Regions from separate parts of the Azospirillum palustre genome, predicted to be linked through region 3. Evidence: predicted binding sites of a transcription regulator. Region 3 holds the regulator's gene; each other region holds the start of a gene.
What was found. Region 3 encodes LexA, which represses DNA repair genes until DNA is damaged. Its sites were predicted from a motif close to ATGTTCTANTTTGGTTC; they were not measured.
Positions count from the first base shown of each region.

Region 1: the regulator LexA is predicted to act here: its motif matches at 1,285-1,301, upstream of CRT60_RS01675 (putative DNA modification/repair radical SAM protein).
Region 2: the regulator LexA is predicted to act here: its motif matches at 3,791-3,807, upstream of CRT60_RS22995 (ImuA family protein).

Region 1 covers NZ_PDKW01000036.1:304,719-310,739, forward strand. Annotated here, with positions in the region: gene CRT60_RS01670 (UdgX family uracil-DNA binding protein) at 1-35, opposite strand, end outside; gene CRT60_RS01675 (putative DNA modification/repair radical SAM protein) at 47-1,258, opposite strand; gene CRT60_RS01680 (DUF2076 domain-containing protein) at 1,701-2,381, shown strand; gene CRT60_RS01685 (nucleotide sugar dehydrogenase) at 2,923-4,287, opposite strand; gene CRT60_RS01690 (hypothetical protein) at 4,502-5,368, shown strand; gene ypfJ (KPN_02809 family neutral zinc metallopeptidase) at 5,384-6,021, opposite strand, start outside.
Region 2 covers NZ_PDKW01000043.1:120,193-126,213, reverse strand. Annotated here, with positions in the region: gene CRT60_RS23020 (2OG-Fe(II) oxygenase) at 1-139, shown strand, start outside; gene CRT60_RS23015 (2OG-Fe(II) oxygenase) at 218-850, shown strand; gene CRT60_RS23010 (tyrosine phosphatase family protein) at 896-1,474, opposite strand; gene CRT60_RS23005 (tRNA-uridine aminocarboxypropyltransferase) at 1,608-2,306, opposite strand; gene CRT60_RS23000 (hypothetical protein) at 2,667-2,849, shown strand; gene CRT60_RS22995 (ImuA family protein) at 2,843-3,766, opposite strand; gene CRT60_RS22990 (SH3 domain-containing protein) at 3,891-4,343, opposite strand; gene CRT60_RS22985 (EF-hand domain-containing protein) at 4,619-5,335, shown strand; gene hemN (oxygen-independent coproporphyrinogen III oxidase) at 5,440-6,021, opposite strand, start outside.
Region 3 covers NZ_PDKW01000043.1:1,449,298-1,455,318, forward strand. Annotated here, with positions in the region: gene trpC (indole-3-glycerol phosphate synthase TrpC) at 1-548, shown strand, start outside; gene CRT60_RS29195 (GNAT family N-acetyltransferase) at 553-1,050, shown strand; gene moaC (cyclic pyranopterin monophosphate synthase MoaC) at 1,047-1,541, shown strand; gene CRT60_RS29205 (molybdopterin molybdotransferase MoeA) at 1,546-2,775, shown strand; gene lexA (transcriptional repressor LexA) at 2,986-3,711, shown strand; gene CRT60_RS37620 (ComEC/Rec2 family competence protein) at 3,785-5,938, opposite strand.

The DNA.
Region 1 (6,021 bases), on a different contig from region 3:
AGGTCGGCGCCGTCTCTTAGCTCCACATGCCGCATGGCTCGGCCCCTCAGAACAGGCTGAGCTGCTTGGGCGGCGCCACCAGCCTTTGCCGCAGATCGGCGCGGTCGGTCAGCCCGCCCGGATGGTGGTCGGCGGCGATCAGGAAGGCGCGCGCCCGCTTCAGCCCCGACGACAGCCGCGCCACATCCTCCAGCCGCAGGGTGGTGTGGCGCCGCGCCTCGACGATCTTGTCGACCGCCCGCGCCCCCAGCCCCGGCACGCGCAGCAGCATCTCGCGGTCAGCGCTGTTGACGTCCACCGGGAAGCGCTCGCGGTTCTTCAGGGCCCAGGCCAGCTTGGGGTCGATGCCCAGATCCAGCATCCCGCCCTCGCCCCCGGCGGCGATCTCGTCCACCGTGAAGCCGTAATAGCGCAGCAGCCAGTCGGCCTGGTACAGCCGGTTCTCGCGCTGGAGCGGCGGCGGCTTGGCCGGCAGGGCGGAGCTGGCCTCCGGGATCGGGCTGAAGGCGGAATAATAGACCCGGCGCAGCCCATAGCGGCGATAGAGCGTGTCGCTGGTCTCCAGCACCGACAGGTCGGTGGAGGCGTCGGCGCCGACGATCATCTGGGTGCTCTGCCCGGCGGGGGAGAAGCGCCGCTTCTCCTCCTTGGCTTGCCAAATGCGTTCGCCGACCTGTCCCATCACCGCCTTGATCGAGCTGCCGTCCTTCTCCGGCGCGAACTCCTTCAGGCTGCGGTCGGAGGCCAGTTCGAGGTTGATCGACAGCCGGTCGGCCCACAGCCCGGCCTGCTCGATCAGCCAGGGGCTGGCCTCCGGGATCGTCTTCAGGTGGATGTAGCCGGCGAAGCCATGGTCGCGCCGCAGCGTGCGCGCCACCAGCATCAGCTGTTCCATCGTGTGGTCGGGCGAGCGGATGATGCCGGAGGACAGGAACAGCCCTTCGATGCAGTTGCGCTTGTAGAAGCCCAGCGTCAGCTGCACCACCTCGTCGACGCTGAACCGTGCGCGCCGCACGTTGGAGGAACGGCGGTTGATGCAGTAGGCGCAGTCGAACAGGCAGTAGTTGGTCAGCAGGATCTTGAGCAGCGAGACGCAGCGCCCGTCCGGGGTATAGGCGTGGCAGATGCCGGCGCCGGTGGTCGAACCGATGCCGTCCGGCCCGCCCGTCCGCCGCTTCGCCCCCGACGATGCGCAGGAGGCGTCGTATTTCGCCGCATCCGCCAGGATTTCGAGTTTGTCGAGCAGCGCGTCGTCCACCGCGATGGCTTCCCTCTTCCTTCCAGATGTTCGCAATATGTTCTTATCTAAGGAAAAGGCAAGCGGGGTGTCTTGAAAGCAGGCCGGAACGGGGCCACGTGCTCTACAACCGGATCCGGGCCCCTCTGGCGACTTAGACGTGGTCGCGATGTCGGATCTCTTCACCTGCTCTTGCGCCGACGGGCGTGACCGCACTTGGAGGGACTGATGCCCTTGCCCCTGAGACAGCGCCCCCGGCCTCCGGCATTCCCCGCTCCCGACCTTTCCGCAAAGCGCGTCGACCCTCCGGCGCGCCGCACGGCTTCGCCGCCGCTCCTGGCGGTCGGCTTGCCGCCCTTCGGGCGGTCGGTTTCGTGCGCCTTCGGGGCGCCGGGCCCGGGACCGAGCCCCTGAAGTCTTCCCCCGCCTCATTCCCAACCTTTTGATGAAGACGAGCATCGCCATGGACCACACCGAACGCCAGATCATCGACGACTTGTTCGCCAAGCTGCATCAGGCCGAGGCGCAATCCGGCCCGCGCGATCCCGAGGCCGAGGCGCTGATCCGCGAGCGGATCGCCCGCCAGCCGGCCGCCCCCTACCTGATGGCCCAGGCCATCGTGATGATGGAGCAGGCGCTCGCCGCCTCGCAGGGCCGCAACGAGGAGCTGGAGCGCCAGCTGCGCGAGCGTCCCGCCGCCGCTCCCGCCGCCCCGGCCCAGTCCGGCGGCGGCCTGTTCGGCAGCCTGTTCGGTGGCAGCAGCCGTCCCGCTCCGCAGCCCTCATATCCGGCGTCTGCCCCGGCCGCCGCCGCCCCTGCGGCCGCCATGCCGGCCGGCTCGCCCTGGGGCCGTCCGCCGGCGGCATCGGGCACGCCCGCCTATGGCGACCCGCGCGTCGCCGGCTATGCCCAGCAGCCGCGGGCCGGCGGCGGCTTCATGGCCGGCGCCATGCAGACGGCGGCCGGCGTCGCCGGCGGCATGCTGATCGGCAGCGCGCTCTCCAGCATGTTCTCCGGCGGCGAGGCGGTGGCGGCCGAGGCCGCCGGTGCCGCCACCGATGCGGCCACCGCCGCCACCGACCATGTCGAACAGACGGTCGAGGACAGCGGCTGGGGCGATTTCGGCGGCGAAGAGGAGATGTGATACCAGGGTCAGAAAGTTTTGACTTTTTGACCCTGGTATCGGCCGCGACGGCGGCCGCGCGGGCACATGCCCGCGAAGCCAAGGCCCGCGGACGCGGGCCGCCCGGCGTCTGAGGGGCTGGAAAGTGCCGACCACAGGTCGGAGCTTTCCGGCACTGGTATGAGTCCATCCCTGATGGCGGCGCTCCGTTGAACTGAGTGCCGCCATTGCGGAGAAAATTCCTATATGATGGCGTCGGACTCACCGTTGCGGAGCCGACGCCATGCCTTCCCCTCCCCCCTGTTCAGGATCGCCTGCGCCAAGGCGTGGGAGGGGACTTCACCGACCGATGGAACGCCGCCGTCCGGCCTGTTCCACAGCGTTCCATCCGGCCCCGCCGCCGACCCAGCAGCCGGTCCGCCGGATGGAACGGCAGCGTCCGGCCTGTTCCACGCTGTTCCAGCCGTCTCTCCAGCTGTCTTTCCCATCGGCCCTGGCGATGGAACGCCCCCGCCCGGCACGTTCCACGCTGTCGCAACCGCCTGCGGCTCTGCCCCGCGCTTCAGGCCTTCACGATGCGGTCGGCGAAGCCCTCGACGGCCCGCATGGCGTTGCGGGTGTCGATCACCAGCGGGCAGTGGGCGGCGAGGCCCTGCCAGTCGATGCCGTCATGGTCGGTGACGATCACTGCCGCGTCGAAGCCGGCGAGCCGCTCCGCCGTCCACTCGACGGACCGGCGGCCGGCAAGGGCGGCATGCTCGCGGGTGACCGGCAGCACGGGGATGAAGGGGTCGTGGTACTCGACCGCGGCCCCGCGCTCCAGCAGCATCTCCATCAGCCGCAGCCCCGGCGATTCCCGGCTGTCGTCGACGTTCTTCTTGTAGGCCATGCCGACCAGCAGGATGCGCGACCGGCTGAGCCCGATCCCGGCCTGCCGGTCGAGCGCCAGGGCGAGGCGGTCGACCACATGGCGCGGCATCATCGTGTTGACCTCGCCCGCCAGCTCGATGAAGCGGGTGGAGATCTGGTACTCGCGCGCCTTCCAGGTCAGGTAGAAGGGGTCGATCGGGATGCAGTGGCCGCCCAGGCCGGGGCCGGGATAGAAGGGCATGAAGCCGAAGGGCTTGGTCTTCGCCGCCTCGATCACCTCCCAGATGTCGATGCCCATCGGCTCGAAGACGATCTTCAGCTCGTTCACCAGGGCGATGTTGACCGAGCGGAAGATGTTCTCGGTCAGCTTGGTCGCCTCCGCCGCCCGCGTGCCCGACACCGGCACCACCTGCGGCACCACCTGCTCGTAGAGCGCCACCGCCAGCCGGCGCGCGCCCTCGTCGTCGCCGCCGACCACCTTGGGGATGGTGCTGGTGGTGAAGTCGATGTTGCCGGGGTCCTCGCGCTCGGGCGAGTAGGCCAGGAAGAAGTCGCGGCCGCTGGCCAGCCCGGTCTCCTCCAGGATCGGCCGCATCACCTCGTCGGTGGTGCCGGGCCAGGTGGTCGATTCCAGGATCACCAGCTGGCCGCGGCGCAGCCGGTCGCGGATCAGCCGGGTGGAGGCCTCGACGAAGCTCAGGTCCGGCTCGCGCTGCGGCGACAGCGGGGTGGGGACGCAGACGATCACGGCATCGCAGGCGGCGAATGCGTCGGCATCGGTCGTCGCCCGGAACCGGCCGGTCGCCACCGCCTCCGCGACGCGCCCGTCGGCGATCTGCCGGATGTAGGAGCGTCCGCCGTTCAGCGCCGCCGCCTTGGCCGGGTCGATGTCGAAGCCGGTGACCGTGAAGCCGGCCCCGGTCAGCGCCAGGGCCAGCGGCAGCCCGACATAGCCGAGCCCGACCACCGCCACCCGCGCGCTGCGGCCGCGATAGGCGCTTTCCAGGGACTGGATGTCGGGTGCCTGCATGTCGGGCTGGGTGTCCGCTGTGCTCATCGTGCCGTTCCGTTCGAAAGGACTGGACCGCCCGGACAGGTGTCCCGCCTGCGGTCGGCGAATGTGTGACGGGCGGGATGGCTTTGCGCAACCCCCCCTTCCGCCGGCAGGACCCGTCCATGGGAGCCTGGGGATCGGAAACCCTGGCGCCGGGACCGGGAAGGGTGCCAACTTCCCCGGACTCTCTCCGCCCACTCGCCCAGACCAACCCGCCATGACAACCCGGCACCCGCCCCGTCTTCCCCAAGAGATCGCCCCGGTGGACGACCGCCAGTCGGCGCTGACCGCCCTCCATCTGGGCGGCGACCCGGCGGCCCTCTTCGGCTATTTCATGGACCTGCGCGAGGAGAGCGACCGGGCGCTCGCCGGCCTGCCGCCGGCCGGCGGCAAGCCCTATCCCTATGGCCGCTGCGAGGAGATCACCCGCGACCTCTTCGCCCGCCTGTCGCAGCGTCTGGCCCAGCCGGCCGGGCCGGTGGAGCGCGCGCTGCGCGCCTTCGTCGAGGGGGGCGGCGTTCTGCACAGCGTCTGGGGAGTCCTGCGCGGGCAGTATTTCCAGAACGCGCTCCAGATCGGGGCGCTCTATGTCGACGTGTCGAACGACACGGTGGTGGTCACCAAGCCGAAGGTGGAGATCCTGCCCGTCGCGGAGTCCGGCCTGGTGCCGGTGCGCGACCTCGACCATTTCCGGCAGACGGCGGAGCGGTATTGGGGGGCGACGCTCTACGCCAACCATCTGGCGCCGACGCTGGCCCCGCTGCTGCCGATGCTGTCGGTCAGTCCCGGCCGGCTGGCGCCCGGCCTGCAATCGGCCTGCGACTACATGATCGCGCTGATGTGCCGCGACCGGTTCGAGCAGGCCGAACGCTGGCTGGAGACCGGCCCCGCCCCGCCGGCCGACCTTGCCGCCACCTGTCTTGCCGCCATCCCCGCCGACCTGCGCCCGCTGACCGGCCAGCCCCGGCTGGAGGCGGTCGCCGCCTGCCGCCGCGCCCGGGAAGCCGCCTGCTGGGCCGACCCCGACTGGCGCACCGCCCGTGTGCTCGACTATCTGCGGCTCATGCGCGGGCCGGGAGGTTAGGCCTCTCTCCAGCCTTCACAGCCGGTCCGTGCCGAAGGTGTCGCAGGCTTCCAGCCGGCCGCTTTCCAGGCCGGTGCGGAACCAGCGGACGCGCTGGGCGGAACTGCCATGGGTGAAGCTGTCGGGGCTGACGGTGCCGCGTGCCTGACGTTGCAGGCGGTCGTCGCCGATGGCACTGGCGGCGGTCAGCGCCTCCTCGACGTCGCCGGGCTCCAGCATCTTGCGGTCGCGGTTGGCGTGGTTGCCCCAGATGCCGGCGAAGCAGTCGGCCTGCAACTCCAGCCGCACCGACAGGGCATTGGCCTCGGCCTGGCCGCCCGCCCGCTGCTGGGCCGCCTGCACCTTGTCGGAGATGCCCAGCAGGTTCTGCACATGGTGGCCGACCTCATGGGCGATGACGTAGGCCTGGGCGAAGTCGCCCGGCGCCTGGAAGCGGTCGCGCAGCTCGCGGTAGAAGCCGAGGTCGATATAGAGCTTGCGGTCCATCGGGCAGTAGAAGGGCCCCATCGCCGCCTGGGCCCGGCCGCAGCCCGACGACACCGTGCCGGTGAACAGCACCAGCGCCGGGTCCTGGTACTGGCGCCCCATCTGCTGGAACAGGCCCTGCCAGGTGTCCTCGGTGTCGGCCAGCACGACGGAGACGAAGCGCTTCA
Region 2 (6,021 bases), 1.3 Mb from region 3:
CATCCCCGGAAGCAACACTTGGCATGGCTTCGAGAAACGTTCGATCGACGGGGTGCGCAAATCGATCATCGTGAACTATGTCGGTCCCGAATGGCGGGCGCGGCAAGAATTGTGCTTCCCCGACAAACCTGTTGCATAAAACTTCCGCCATGTTTAAGTGACGCCGGTTTTGGGGGGCAAAGCCACCGTCGGCACGCTCTTTGGGAGTCCCGTACCCATGTCCATGCTTGATCTGGACAAGTTCCGCGCTACCCCCCTGCAGCACGATCCCTATGATTTCCTGTGCGTTCCGGGTTTCGTGAAGCGGGAGTATCTGGAAGAGCTGCACCGCGACTATCCCAAGGTGGACAAGCCCGGCTCGATCCCGCTGGGCGTCTTCCCCCAGGGGCCGAGCTTCGACCGGATGATCGCCGAACTGAAGGGGCCGGAGGTCTGCAAGGCCTTCTCCGACAAGTTCGATGTGGATCTGTCGAAATACCCGACCATGTTCACGGCGCGCGGCATGTGCCGGCCGACCGACGGCAAGATCCACCCGGATTCGGCCAGCAAGGTCATCACCGTGCTGATCTACATGAACCCGCCCTGGGAGGCGACCGGCGGCCGCCTGCGCATCCTGCGCTCCCAGAACCTGGAAGATTACGCCGCCGAGGTTCCGCCGGAGGAAGGCACCCTGATGTGCTTCCGCCGCAGCGACACCTCCTGGCACGGCCACTATCCCTTCGAAGGCCAGCGCCGTGCGATCCAGATGAACTGGGTCAAGGGCGGCGTCTATATCTGGCACGAACAGTGGCGTCACCGCATCGGCGCCTGGGCGAAGGGCGTCTTCGGCGGCCAGCCGGCAGGGTATTGAGTACCGGCTGTTGCAGGGACGGGCTGAGGGGCTGAATCCACCCCCTCAGTCGATCAGATCCTCGACCTCGCGGATGCGGCCGTTGTCGATCATGAACTGAACCAGTTCGGGGCGCTGCTTGCCGAGCGTTCGGTGACGCTGGCGGACGGCGTCGATCAGGTCGCCGCCGCGGCAGAGGATTTCATCGGCGAACTCGATCATGCGCAGGTTGGGCCAGGTCTGGGCGCGGATGGCGACCACCGCCCCCACCGCGTCGGCCGCCGGACGATCGGGACGCGCCTGGGCCAGGATCATGGTCAGCGCCGCGGTGGAACGCGACACGCCGGCATGGCAATGGACCAGCAGATGGCGGCAGTCCACCGGTTCCGCCAGCAGATCGCGGCCGAAGGCCAGGATGCGCTCCACATCCGACCGCTCCGGCGCGATCTGGCCGCGGGTCGGTTCGATGATGTCGTGGAAGCGCAGTTCCAGCCGCTCATGCTCGCCGTAATCGCCGAACTCGCTTGGCTCCGTCATGTCGGGGTCGAGGATCGACAGCACATGGCTGACCTTGCCGCCGCCGAAATTGCAAAGCTCGCTGAGACCGCAGACCGTCAGGCCGAAAGGCACAAAATCGCTGGCCATCATTCTCTCGTTCGATTGCGGAGGGGAAAACACAGGGGCTGGGGAGCCGCATTTGGCACCCGCCGCCCCGCCGCCGTCAACCCGACAACCGTTCGTGTACGAGATCATCACATTCGGTGCCGGTGCCCGGCCATCACTCCTCTCCGCCGGCCTCCCCCTCGGCCCGGGCGGCCTCATCGGCCGGCCGCGCCGGACGCGGACGGGGGCCGCGCAGCTTCTTCAGCAGCAGCGAGAAGGGCTTCAGCGCGGTGTCCATGATGCTCTGGTCGCCCTCCAGCCGCGACAGCACGAAGGCGCCGGCCTCCAGGGTGGAGACGCTGTCGCGCCGCGGTTCCTTGCGTGCCTGCCCGTAAAGGGAGCGGAATTGCGGATTCAGCACGATGCGGTGGCATTTCAGCAGCCAGGCATTGCGCCACCACAAGGTCTTGGCTTGGCTCCAGGTGCCGTCCAGGATGACGATCCCCTCCAGATCGCCCAGAATCCCGGCACTGTCGCGCAGCGGCTGGCCGTTCTTGTCGACCACCGCAACCTCCGGCCGGGGAGCGCCGCCATCCTTCACCGGACCGAGATACAGAACGCCCCAGCGCCTGGGATCGACCTCGCGCCCCAGGATGCGCTTCAGGCCCGGCCAGCTCAGCCCGACCTTCACCATCGAGTTGGTGAATTGCAGATGGGCGATCTGGGCGGTGCCGAGATTTTCCCGCTTCTCCTGCGGATGCTGCAGGATCAGCAGGAAGACGCCGTTGTCGATCGGCTGCACTGCCTCGCAAATGCACAGATGATTAGGCTTTAGGCATTTCGGGCAGGAGTCGGGTATGGAGGCGCTGTGCATGGGAGGTACGCATTCCTTGAAGGGGATTGTCCGCGAATATGGGTTGGAACGACGCGGAAGGGAACACATCTCACATCGAGGACGGCGATGCTCACCGAAGAGCGATGGCCGCCACGGCGCGTACGACAGATCCCCTCTCAAGACTCCCTCGTGTCATACCTGTTCATGTGGGTTCAAGTGGCTTCGTATAAACCGTTTGTAGAGACTTAGTCGTGTGTCATGGAACTCGTGTGACGCGCTTAACAGCTGGCCTGGAACTTGCGTAGTTATTATCCAGGCAAACAGGACGACGGGTGGGCCAGGACCGGCCTTAGTCAGGCTGATCCACGGTGCCATCCGGCGCTCAGAAGGAGACCTGCCATGCTGCCCGCCCACCTTGCCGACCGCCTGCTGAAGCAGCGCCGCGATGCCGACAGCGCGGAGTTCGCCCGCCAGCTCCCGCTCTATGCCCCGATGGACGCGGATGACCCGCGCTGGATGACCGAGCCGGAAGGGTCGGAGCAGCCCGGCCGCCGCGAGCCCGACTGGGCGACCGACTACTGACCGGCAGTCAGCTTGGTGACGGCCGGTTTGCGGTGATCCGACAAACGATTCTGTCGGGTGTCGGACATCGGATGCCCGGCCGGCCATAGGCCCGCCTCGCGTCCTGCGGTCTGCCGAAGGCCGCTTCGATCCTCTTTCCCCACGTCGTGCCAGCCCTGCCCGTCCCAGGCGAGGGTCCAGCGGCCTGGACGCCCGCCCCGGCAGCGCTCCAGCATGACCGACCAGCGCGGCATTCCCAGCCCCGGCGGGCCTCCGGCCGGGCGTGGCGCCGCATCCCCCTCCTCATCCAGACTGGGGACGGCATCCAATCGCCAGCGGGTGACCGCGGCGCTGAGCCCTTCCGCCCGCCCGCCCGCCACCCGCAGGTTACGCCCGTCCGATGCCCCGGCGCTCGCGTCCATCAGGAAGCCGGTCACCCCCGAAGACTCGGCGGCAAGCTGCAGCCGCCGGCTGGCGGTCAGGTCCAGTCCTTCCAGCTCGCCCAGCACCGCCGACAGGGTGGAGCAGCGCAGCGCCTCCTCCATCGCCCACAGCGCATCGACCGGCCGCACCGCCCGCACCGCGACCAGCCGGTCGGGCGTCAGCCCATAGGCCGCCAGCCCCGGGGCATACAGGTCGCGCCCGCGCAGGATCCACAGCGCCGGCCTTTTCGGGGTCGCCAGCCGGGCCAGCAGCGCCACGGCGAATCCGGTGCCCGCCCCCGGGGCGTCCGCAGCCACCGCATGCAGGCAGCCAAGCGGCAGCCCACCGTCCGGCAGATGGCCGTCGACCGAGTCGATGCCGAACGCCAGGGTCCGCCCCCCTTCCCCGCCCGCCCCCTCGATCCGCCGGATGCGTGCGCGCAGGTCGGCCAGCAGTCCGGCACGGTCGCGCGGCGCCGCATCCGCAGATGGGGGGGAGGACAATGGCACAGGCATGACTCGGCTCCGTTCGACAGGCATATGTTCCTGATACGTTCTATCATGAACGCGCATCGAGGGGGAGCCTGCGACTCCTGTCTTGTTTTCGGGTCGCCTGTCCTGAAGTCAGCTGTCGCTGGGATCAGTTGGCGATTGGCGCTGCGCCGATCTTGCCGCGCGGGGCGGCCTTGATGGTCGGGCCGGCATTGTCGACGGGCTTGGCCAGAGTGGTGGAGGTGCCGCGGGTGCCGCGCGGCGTGTTGCCCTTCAGGCTCAGCAGATGCAGCCGGACATAGGCGGTGGAGCCGCCGACCTTCACCGCCACCCAGTCGCTGTTGCGCACCCGGCCCAGCGTGGTGACCGCCTGACCCGCCCCAAGCGTGGCGATGACGCCCGAGCCGCCCGCCGGCTGGGCATAGGCCGGCGTCGGCTTGTCCACCTGCCACTCCCCATAGATCGGCTCAAGCCCGGTTCCGGTATCGGGCGCGGTCCGCACGGTCGGCGGATTGGGGGTCCGCTGGTACGGCATGCAGCCGGGAACCATCAGCGTGGCCAGGGCCACCATCAAGGGAAGGGTACGCAGACGCCGGATCATCGCTCACCTTGAGATGGAACGGTGCTTTGCAGGAACAGGACGAACGGAGAGGGTAAACGGGTGGGTTGTGGACCTTCGGCGCGACCATACAGGACGCAGCCTCCTCTTCGCCACCGCAGCGCAGCCAGGTTCGCTATGCGCTTTTTGAGGCACGCCTCCCGGTCTTGAAGAATTATCTCAAATCCGATCTTTTCCGGCGCCGTTCGGCGCAGGAGTCCTAGGCTGCCCCGCGTATCTTGACCATCACGACGGCACCTTAACGGGGGCATCCGGCCATGATCTCCTCCCTCGGCAGTTCCAACAGCGCGGCGACGCTTCAGAAATTCTTCTCCAAGGCGGATGCCGACAGCGACTCGGCGCTGTCCAAGGACGAGTTGCTGGGCGCGCTCGGCGGCACCTCGGCCGCCTCCGACAGCGGGAAGCTGTCATCAGCCGTCGATGGCCTGATCGGCAGCCTGGACAGCGACAGCAACGGCTCGCTCAGCACGACCGAGTTCAGCTCCTTCGCCAGCCAGTTCGACTATGGCAGCGGCAGCGCCCTGCTGGCGGCGCAGGAGCAGGCGAGCGCGATGCAGCAGCAGTTCGCCCAGACCCTCTATTCCAGCCTGGACAGCGACGAAGACGGGTCGATTTCCCAGGACGAGTTGAGCAGCGCGCTGAAACAGGCCGACGCCAACCGCCCGCCGCCCCCACCCCCGCCCGCCAATGATGCCGGTATGGCAGGCGGCACCGCCAGCGCTTCGGACAGCGGCAGCACGTCTTCGACATCGTCAGCCTCGTCTTCCGGTACCGCGTCTTCAAGTACTGCGGCGGCCGGCGGCACGACCGGCTACGACCCGCTGGACACCAACAAGGACGGCTATGTGTCGGAACAGGAACGGATGGCCGCCTATGGTGGCATGCAGCAGCAGACGGGTGGCGTCACATCCAACCGCCTCAGCGGCGACATGCTGCGGACATTGATGCAGGGCATCAACGAGGTTGCCGCGTAGCCTTGTGGGTTCGGATGCGCGGCACGGGGAAAGGCGGTCGGCGGGTGGCGCCGGCCGCCTTTTCTTTTGCCCGACTTTCTCCGCCCAACTTTCTCCGATTGCCGTCAAACCGCCCGGCTGTGCCGTCCGGCGCCCTTGGACAGGTGGGTGTCGAAGCGGGCGGCAACGATGCGCATCAGCGGACGGGCGCTCTCCGGCACATGGATTCGGCGGCCATCCACCACCGCGACGCCGTCGGCGACCAGATCGGCCATGCCCTCCAACTCCGCGTCGAAGGCGGACTCGGGCAAGCCGTGGGCCCGGGCGATGGCGGCGGTGTCGACCGACAGGTCGCACATCAGCCGCATGATCAGGTCGCGCCGCACCTTGTCGTCCTGGGTCAGCGCGATGCCCTTGCCGGTGGGCAGGCGGCCCTCCTCGATGGCGGTGGCGTAATGGTCGAAGGGCACGGCGTTCTGAACGTAGCCCTGCGGCAGCGCGCCGATGGAGGAGGAGCCGAAGCCCAGCAAAGTCTCGGCATCGTCGGTGGTGTAGCCCTGGAAGTTGCGGCCCAGCCGTCCTTCCTCCTGCTGCACCGCCAGCTCGTCGCCGGGGCGGGCGAAATGGTCGAGACCGATGGCGCTGTAGCCAGCGGCCGACAGCGTGTCGGCGATGGCGGCGAACTGCTCCCAGCGGCCGAGCGAACC
Region 3 (6,021 bases):
ACCGCGAGGGCGGGGCGACCTGCCTGTCGGTGCTGACCGACGAGCCTTATTTCCAGGGCAAGGACGAGTATCTGGTGGCCGCCCGCGCCGCGGTGGATTTGCCGGTTCTGCGCAAGGACTTCATGGTCGATCCTTATCAGATCGTTGAAGCCCGCGCGCTGGGGGCCGACTGCATCCTGATCATCATGGCGTCGCTGTCCGATGCCCAGGCGGCGGAGATCGAGGACGCCGCCATCGCCCAGGGGCTGGACGTGCTGGTCGAGGTGCATGACCGCGCCGAACTGGACCGCGCGCTGCTGCTGAAGACGCCGCTGCTGGGCGTCAACAACCGCAATCTCAAGACCTTGTCGGTCGATATTGCGACGACGGAAGAGCTGGCCGCCAACGTGCCGGCCGACCGCATGCTGGTGGCGGAAAGCGGGCTCTACAGCCCCGCCGATCTGGCCCGGATGGCGAAGGTCGGGGCGCGCTCCTTCCTGGTCGGCGAATCGCTGATGCGGCAGGCCGACGTCACCGCCGCCACCCGCGCCCTGCTGGCTCCGGTGTGATGCGATGACCGATGTGGTGGCCCAGGTGGCGGCGGATGTCGTGATCGCCGCGGAGAGCCCGCGCCAGGATGCCGTGATCGCGCTGGTGGCGGCGCTCGACCGCTATCTGCTGGACCTCTATCCGGCAGACACCTGCCACCTGCTCGACATCGGCGAACTGGAGGCGCCTGACCTGCGCTTCCTCGTCGCCCGCAAGGACGGCGTTCCGGTCGGCTGCGCCGCACTCCGCGTCGATCCGGCCGGCTATGGCGAGATCAAGCGGATGTATGTCGATCCCGCCGCCCGCGGACAGCGCATCGGCGACCGTCTGCTCGCCCGGCTGGAGGAGCAGGCGCGGGCGGAGGGCCTGAACGCCCTGCTGCTCGAATCGGGCATCCATCAGCCCGAGGCGCTGGCGCTCTACCGCAAGGCCGGCTTCACCGACCGCGGCCCCTACGCCTGCTACCAAGACAATGGCGTCAGCGTCTTCATGGAAAAATTTCTGACGGAGACCGTGCGATGACCGGCTTCACCCATTTCGACGCCGAGGGCAAGGCGGTGATGGTCGATGTCTCCGACAAGGCCGACACCGAGCGCACCGCCACCGCCGCGGCGACCGTGCTGATGCAGCCGGAAACCCTTGATCTCATCATGCAGGGCGGGGTGAAGAAGGGCGACGTGCTGTCGGTCGCCCGGCTGGCCGGCATCATGGGGGCCAAACGCACGCCCGACCTGATCCCGCTGTGCCACCCGCTGATGCTGACCTCGGTCAAGGTCGACCTGTCCTGCGACCCCGCCCGCAACGCGGTGGACGTGACGGCGACCTGCAAGCTGAAGGGCCAGACCGGCGTGGAGATGGAGGCGCTGACCGCCGTCACCATCGCGGCATTGACCGTCTACGACATGTGCAAGGCGGTGGACCGCGGGATGACCGTTACCGACGTGCGTCTGCTGCACAAGGCCGGCGGCAAGAGCGGCGAGTGGGGCGCGTCCACCTCCTCCACCGGAGCCTGACCCCATGATCTCCGTCGCCGAGGCGCGCGCCCGCATCCTGTCGGCCTTCGCCGCCCTCCCGGCGGAGACGGTCGCCCTGCCCGACGCTCTCGGCCGCGTGCTGGCCGAACCGGTGGTCGCCCGGCTGACCCAGCCGCCCTTCCATGCCGCCGCCATGGATGGCTGGGCCGTGCGTGCCGCCGACATCGCCGCCGCGACCGCCGAGGCCCCCGTCCTGCTGAGCCGCATCGGCGAATCCGCCGCCGGCCACGCCTTCACCGGCAGGGTCGGCCGGGGCGATGCGGTGCGCATCTTCACCGGCGCCCCCCTGCCCGACGGTGCCGACGCCGTGGTGATGCAGGAGGATTGCAGCGCCGACGACGCCATCGTGCGGATCGGCCGCGCCGTCGCCGCCGGCCGCTTCGTCCGCGAGGCCGGCTTCGACTTCACGGCCGGCCAGGAGCTTCTGCCGAAGGGCCGGCGCCTGACCGCCCGCGACATTGCGCTGGCCGCCGGCGGCAACGTGCCGTGGCTGTCGGTCCACCGCCGGCCGCGTATCGCCATCCTCGCCACCGGCGACGAGATCGCCCTGCCCGGCGACCCGCTGGGTCCGAGCCAGATCGTCAGCACAAATGCGCTCGGCCTCTGCGCCCTGGTGGCCGCCCAGGGCGGGCTCGCCCACAATCTGGGCGTCGCCAAGGACACGCCGGAGAGCGTGGCGGCCCTGGCGAAGGGGGCCGCCGGCTGCGACCTGCTGGTCACCACCGGCGGGGCGGCACATGGCGATTACGATTTCGTGCGCGATGTGCTGGCCGAACGCGGCGTGGCGCTGGAGGTGCAGACGGTGGCGATGCGTCCGGGCAAGGCCTTGATGTTCGGCCGTGCCGGATCGGTGCCGCTGCTGGGATTGCCCGGCAACCCGGTGTCCACCGGCGTCACCGCGCTCCTGTTCCTCCGCCCGATCCTGCGCGTGCTGCAGGGCCTGCCGCCGGAGGACGACCGCCTGCCGCTGCGCGCCCGCTTGACCGGCCCGCTGAGGGCCAACGACCGGCGCGAGGAATATCTGCGCGCCACGCTGGCCGCCGGCCCGGACGGTGTCCTGACCGTGACGCCCTTCGCCCGGCAGGACAGCGCCATCACCACCCTGTACGCCCAGGCCGATTGCCTGATTCCCCGCCCGCCCCATGCCGATCCCGAGCCGGCCGGCGCGATGGTGACCGTGCTTCCTTTGACGGATGGAGCGCTCAGCATTTAGACTTGGGCGAGGCGCCTGGAACGGCGCTTGGACGAGCACTGGAACAGGTGAACATCCCCCGGAAAACTGTTTCACCGCGTTCCAAATGTTCCACACAAGTTCTAAAAGAAGCCGATGCGGGGCTTGACGCGCAGCAGGAACCAAACTAGAACATGGAGCAACGTTTAGTTTTTGTTCCATCTTCAGTCTGGCCGAGGCCGGGAGGCATCCATGCTCACGCGCAAGCAGCACGAATTGCTGCTGTTCATCCACGAACGGCTTGGCCAGGGCGGTGTCTCGCCGTCGTTCGACGAGATGAAGGACGCCCTGGGCCTGAAGTCCAAGTCGGGTATCCATCGCCTGATCACCGGGCTGGAGGAGCGCGGGTTCATCCGCCGCCTGCCCCATCGGGCCCGTGCGCTGGAGGTTCTGCGCCTTCCCGAGGGTCTCGACGCCTCCCGCAACCGGACCGCGGCTCCCAAGCCGAAGTTCCAGCCCAACGTCATCAAGGGCGATTTCGCCTTCGCCGGCCGCGATGCCGCTTCCCCCGCCCCGACCCCGGCCGCCGCGAACGAGACGGTGCAGCTCCCGCTCTATGGCCGGATCGCCGCCGGTACGCCGATCGAGGCCCTGCGCGACAACAGCGCCTTCGTCGACGTTCCGGCCTCGATGTTGACCGGTGGCGACCATTATGCGCTGGAGGTTTCCGGCGACTCGATGATCGAAGCCGGCATCCTCGACCACGACACCATCGTCATCCAGCGCTGCGATGCGGCCGAAAACGGCACGATTGTCGTCGCTCTGGTGGACGAGGGCGAAGTGACGCTGAAGCGCCTGCGCCGCAAGGGCAACACCATCGCCCTGGAGCCCGCCAACGCCGCCTACGAAACCCGCATCTTCGGCGCCGACCGCGTCCGCGTGCAGGGCAAGCTGGTCGGTCTGGTGCGCAAGTACTGAGCTTTTCGTGCCCGGCCGCCGCTCCCCTCCTCCGCCCCTGCGGAGGAGGGGAGCGGCGAGGTCCAAGCTCCTCTCACTTCCCTCCGGTCCAGGGCCGATCTCCCCTCAGCCCGCGCACCGTCTTCACCGCCACCCCCTCGGCGGTCACCGTCAGCGTATGCGCGCCTTCATGGCGCAGGATCCAGCGGTCCACCACCAGCTCCCCCCGGCAGCGCCGCGCCACCTCCGCCGTCACCACCGCATCGACCGCCCCGCAGTCCTCGTCCAGCGCATCCGGCAGCCGCAACAAGGCCACCGTCTTTCCCTGCACCCGGTACAGGCAGCCAAGTGCGTCGCAGTCCAGCGAGCGCCCTCCCCCGCTCCATCCCCCGTCACCCGGCCAGGGATCGGCCGGCGACCGCTCGCCATCGCGCTCCCGCCAGGTTTCGGTCATCCGCCCGCCGCCCTTGACCGACGCGCTGAGCCGTCCGTCCGGCAGCCTGACCGCCATCACCGTGCCGTCGCCGGCCACCAGCACATCCGGCCGCACCGCCAGCATCGGCGAGGCCAGTCCCGCCAGGACCGGCAGCATCCCCAGCCAACGCCACCACCGCGTCCACAGGCACAGCCAAATCCCACCCATCACCAGCAGCGCGAACCCGTCCGCCGGCATCGCCGGCACGGTCAGCGACGCCCAGGGGAGGCGGCCGAAGAACTCCGCCGTCCAGATCACCGCCCGGTCACCCCAGTTCATGGCGATCAGCGCCGGCGCCTCCAGCCCGAAGGGCAGCAGCGCGTAGGCGATCAGACTCCACGGCATGACCCAGAAGGACGTGATGGGAATGGCGATCAGGTTCGACAGAACGCCATAGAAAGCGATCTGCTGGAAATGGAAGAGCGAGAAGGGCAAGGTCGCCAGCGTCGCCACCACGCTGGTCAGCAGAATTCCGCCGACATAGAGCAGCCCGCGCACGATCCACCCCGCATCGCGCCGCCATTCCGCCAGCCTGACGCTGCCCTTTTCGAATGCGGCGATCAGCGCCACCACGGCGGCGAAGGACATCTGGAAGCTCGGCCCCAGCATCCCCTCCGGGTCCATCGCCATGGTGACCAGCCCGGCGAAGGCGACCAGCCGCATGCTCAACGGGTGGCGGTCCAGCATGATCGCTCCCATCACCATGCCGGTCATCAGCACCGACCGCACCGTCGGCAGGGGCGCCCCGACCAGCAGCGTATAGCCAAGCGCCGACAGGATGCCGAACAGCGCCGCGATCTTCTTGATCGGCCACCGCAGGGCGATATAGGGCACCGCCGCCAGCAATGCCCGCACGACATAGAACAGGATGCCGGCGGCGATGCCGACATGCAGGCCGGAGATCGACAGCAGATGCGCCAGCCCGCTGTTGCGGAAGTCGTCCATCGTCGCTTCCGGGATGCCGAACTCCTCGCCGTTCAGCAGCGCCGTTGTGACGCTCGCCTCCACCGGATCGCCGATGGCAACCGCCACCCGCTCGGCAATCGCGCCGCGCGCCTTCTCGAAGGCGATGGCAACCGTGCTCCACCCCGTTACCGGCGGCGCCTCGACCAGTTCCGGCGCACCGGTGGCAAAGCCCGTGCCGCCCAGCCCCATGAACCAGGCCCGCCTCTGGAAGTCGAAGGCTCCGGGTTCGGCCGGCGCCTGCGGCGGCAGCAGCGTCGCCCGCAGCCGCACCACCGATCCGGGCGTCGGTGCCGGGAAGCGGTCAGACAGGCGGACCCGCAAGGCGGCCGGCGTCCGTTCCGGCGCCAGCTTGCTGACGGTCACGTCCCGCAGGGTGATCCGTGTCGCACCCGGCCGCCGCTCCACCGCCATCACGCGGCCGGTGACGGTCGCACCGGCGATGCTGCGGCTCAGGACCGGTGCCGCCATGTGGATGGTGTGCGCCTGCGCCACCAGGAGCCCCGCCGCCAGCATCAGCAGCGCCATCGCCACGCCGGCCATGGCGAACCATCGCCGCAGCGCCAGCACCAGCACCATGCAGCCGCCGACCGCCGCCGCGCCGATCCACCAGTCGGGCTCCTGCCGCAGCCCGAAATAGAGCGATACACCCGCCCCGAAGGCGACGGGCAGCCACAGCACCCAGCGCTCGCCCTCCGCCTCCGCGAGCGCCACGAGTCGCCCGCCCCCGCGCGCCAGCAGGCGCCGCCAGCGTCCGCCGGGCATCGGGGGAGCGTCGGTTTCCTCCCCCGGCCAGCCTGCGGCCGTCACCGGTAACGGATTCCAGGCGCAGCGATGCCGCCTGCGAGCCCCTCAACGACCGTCCATGCGCGCATCGCATTGCCTCCAAGCCG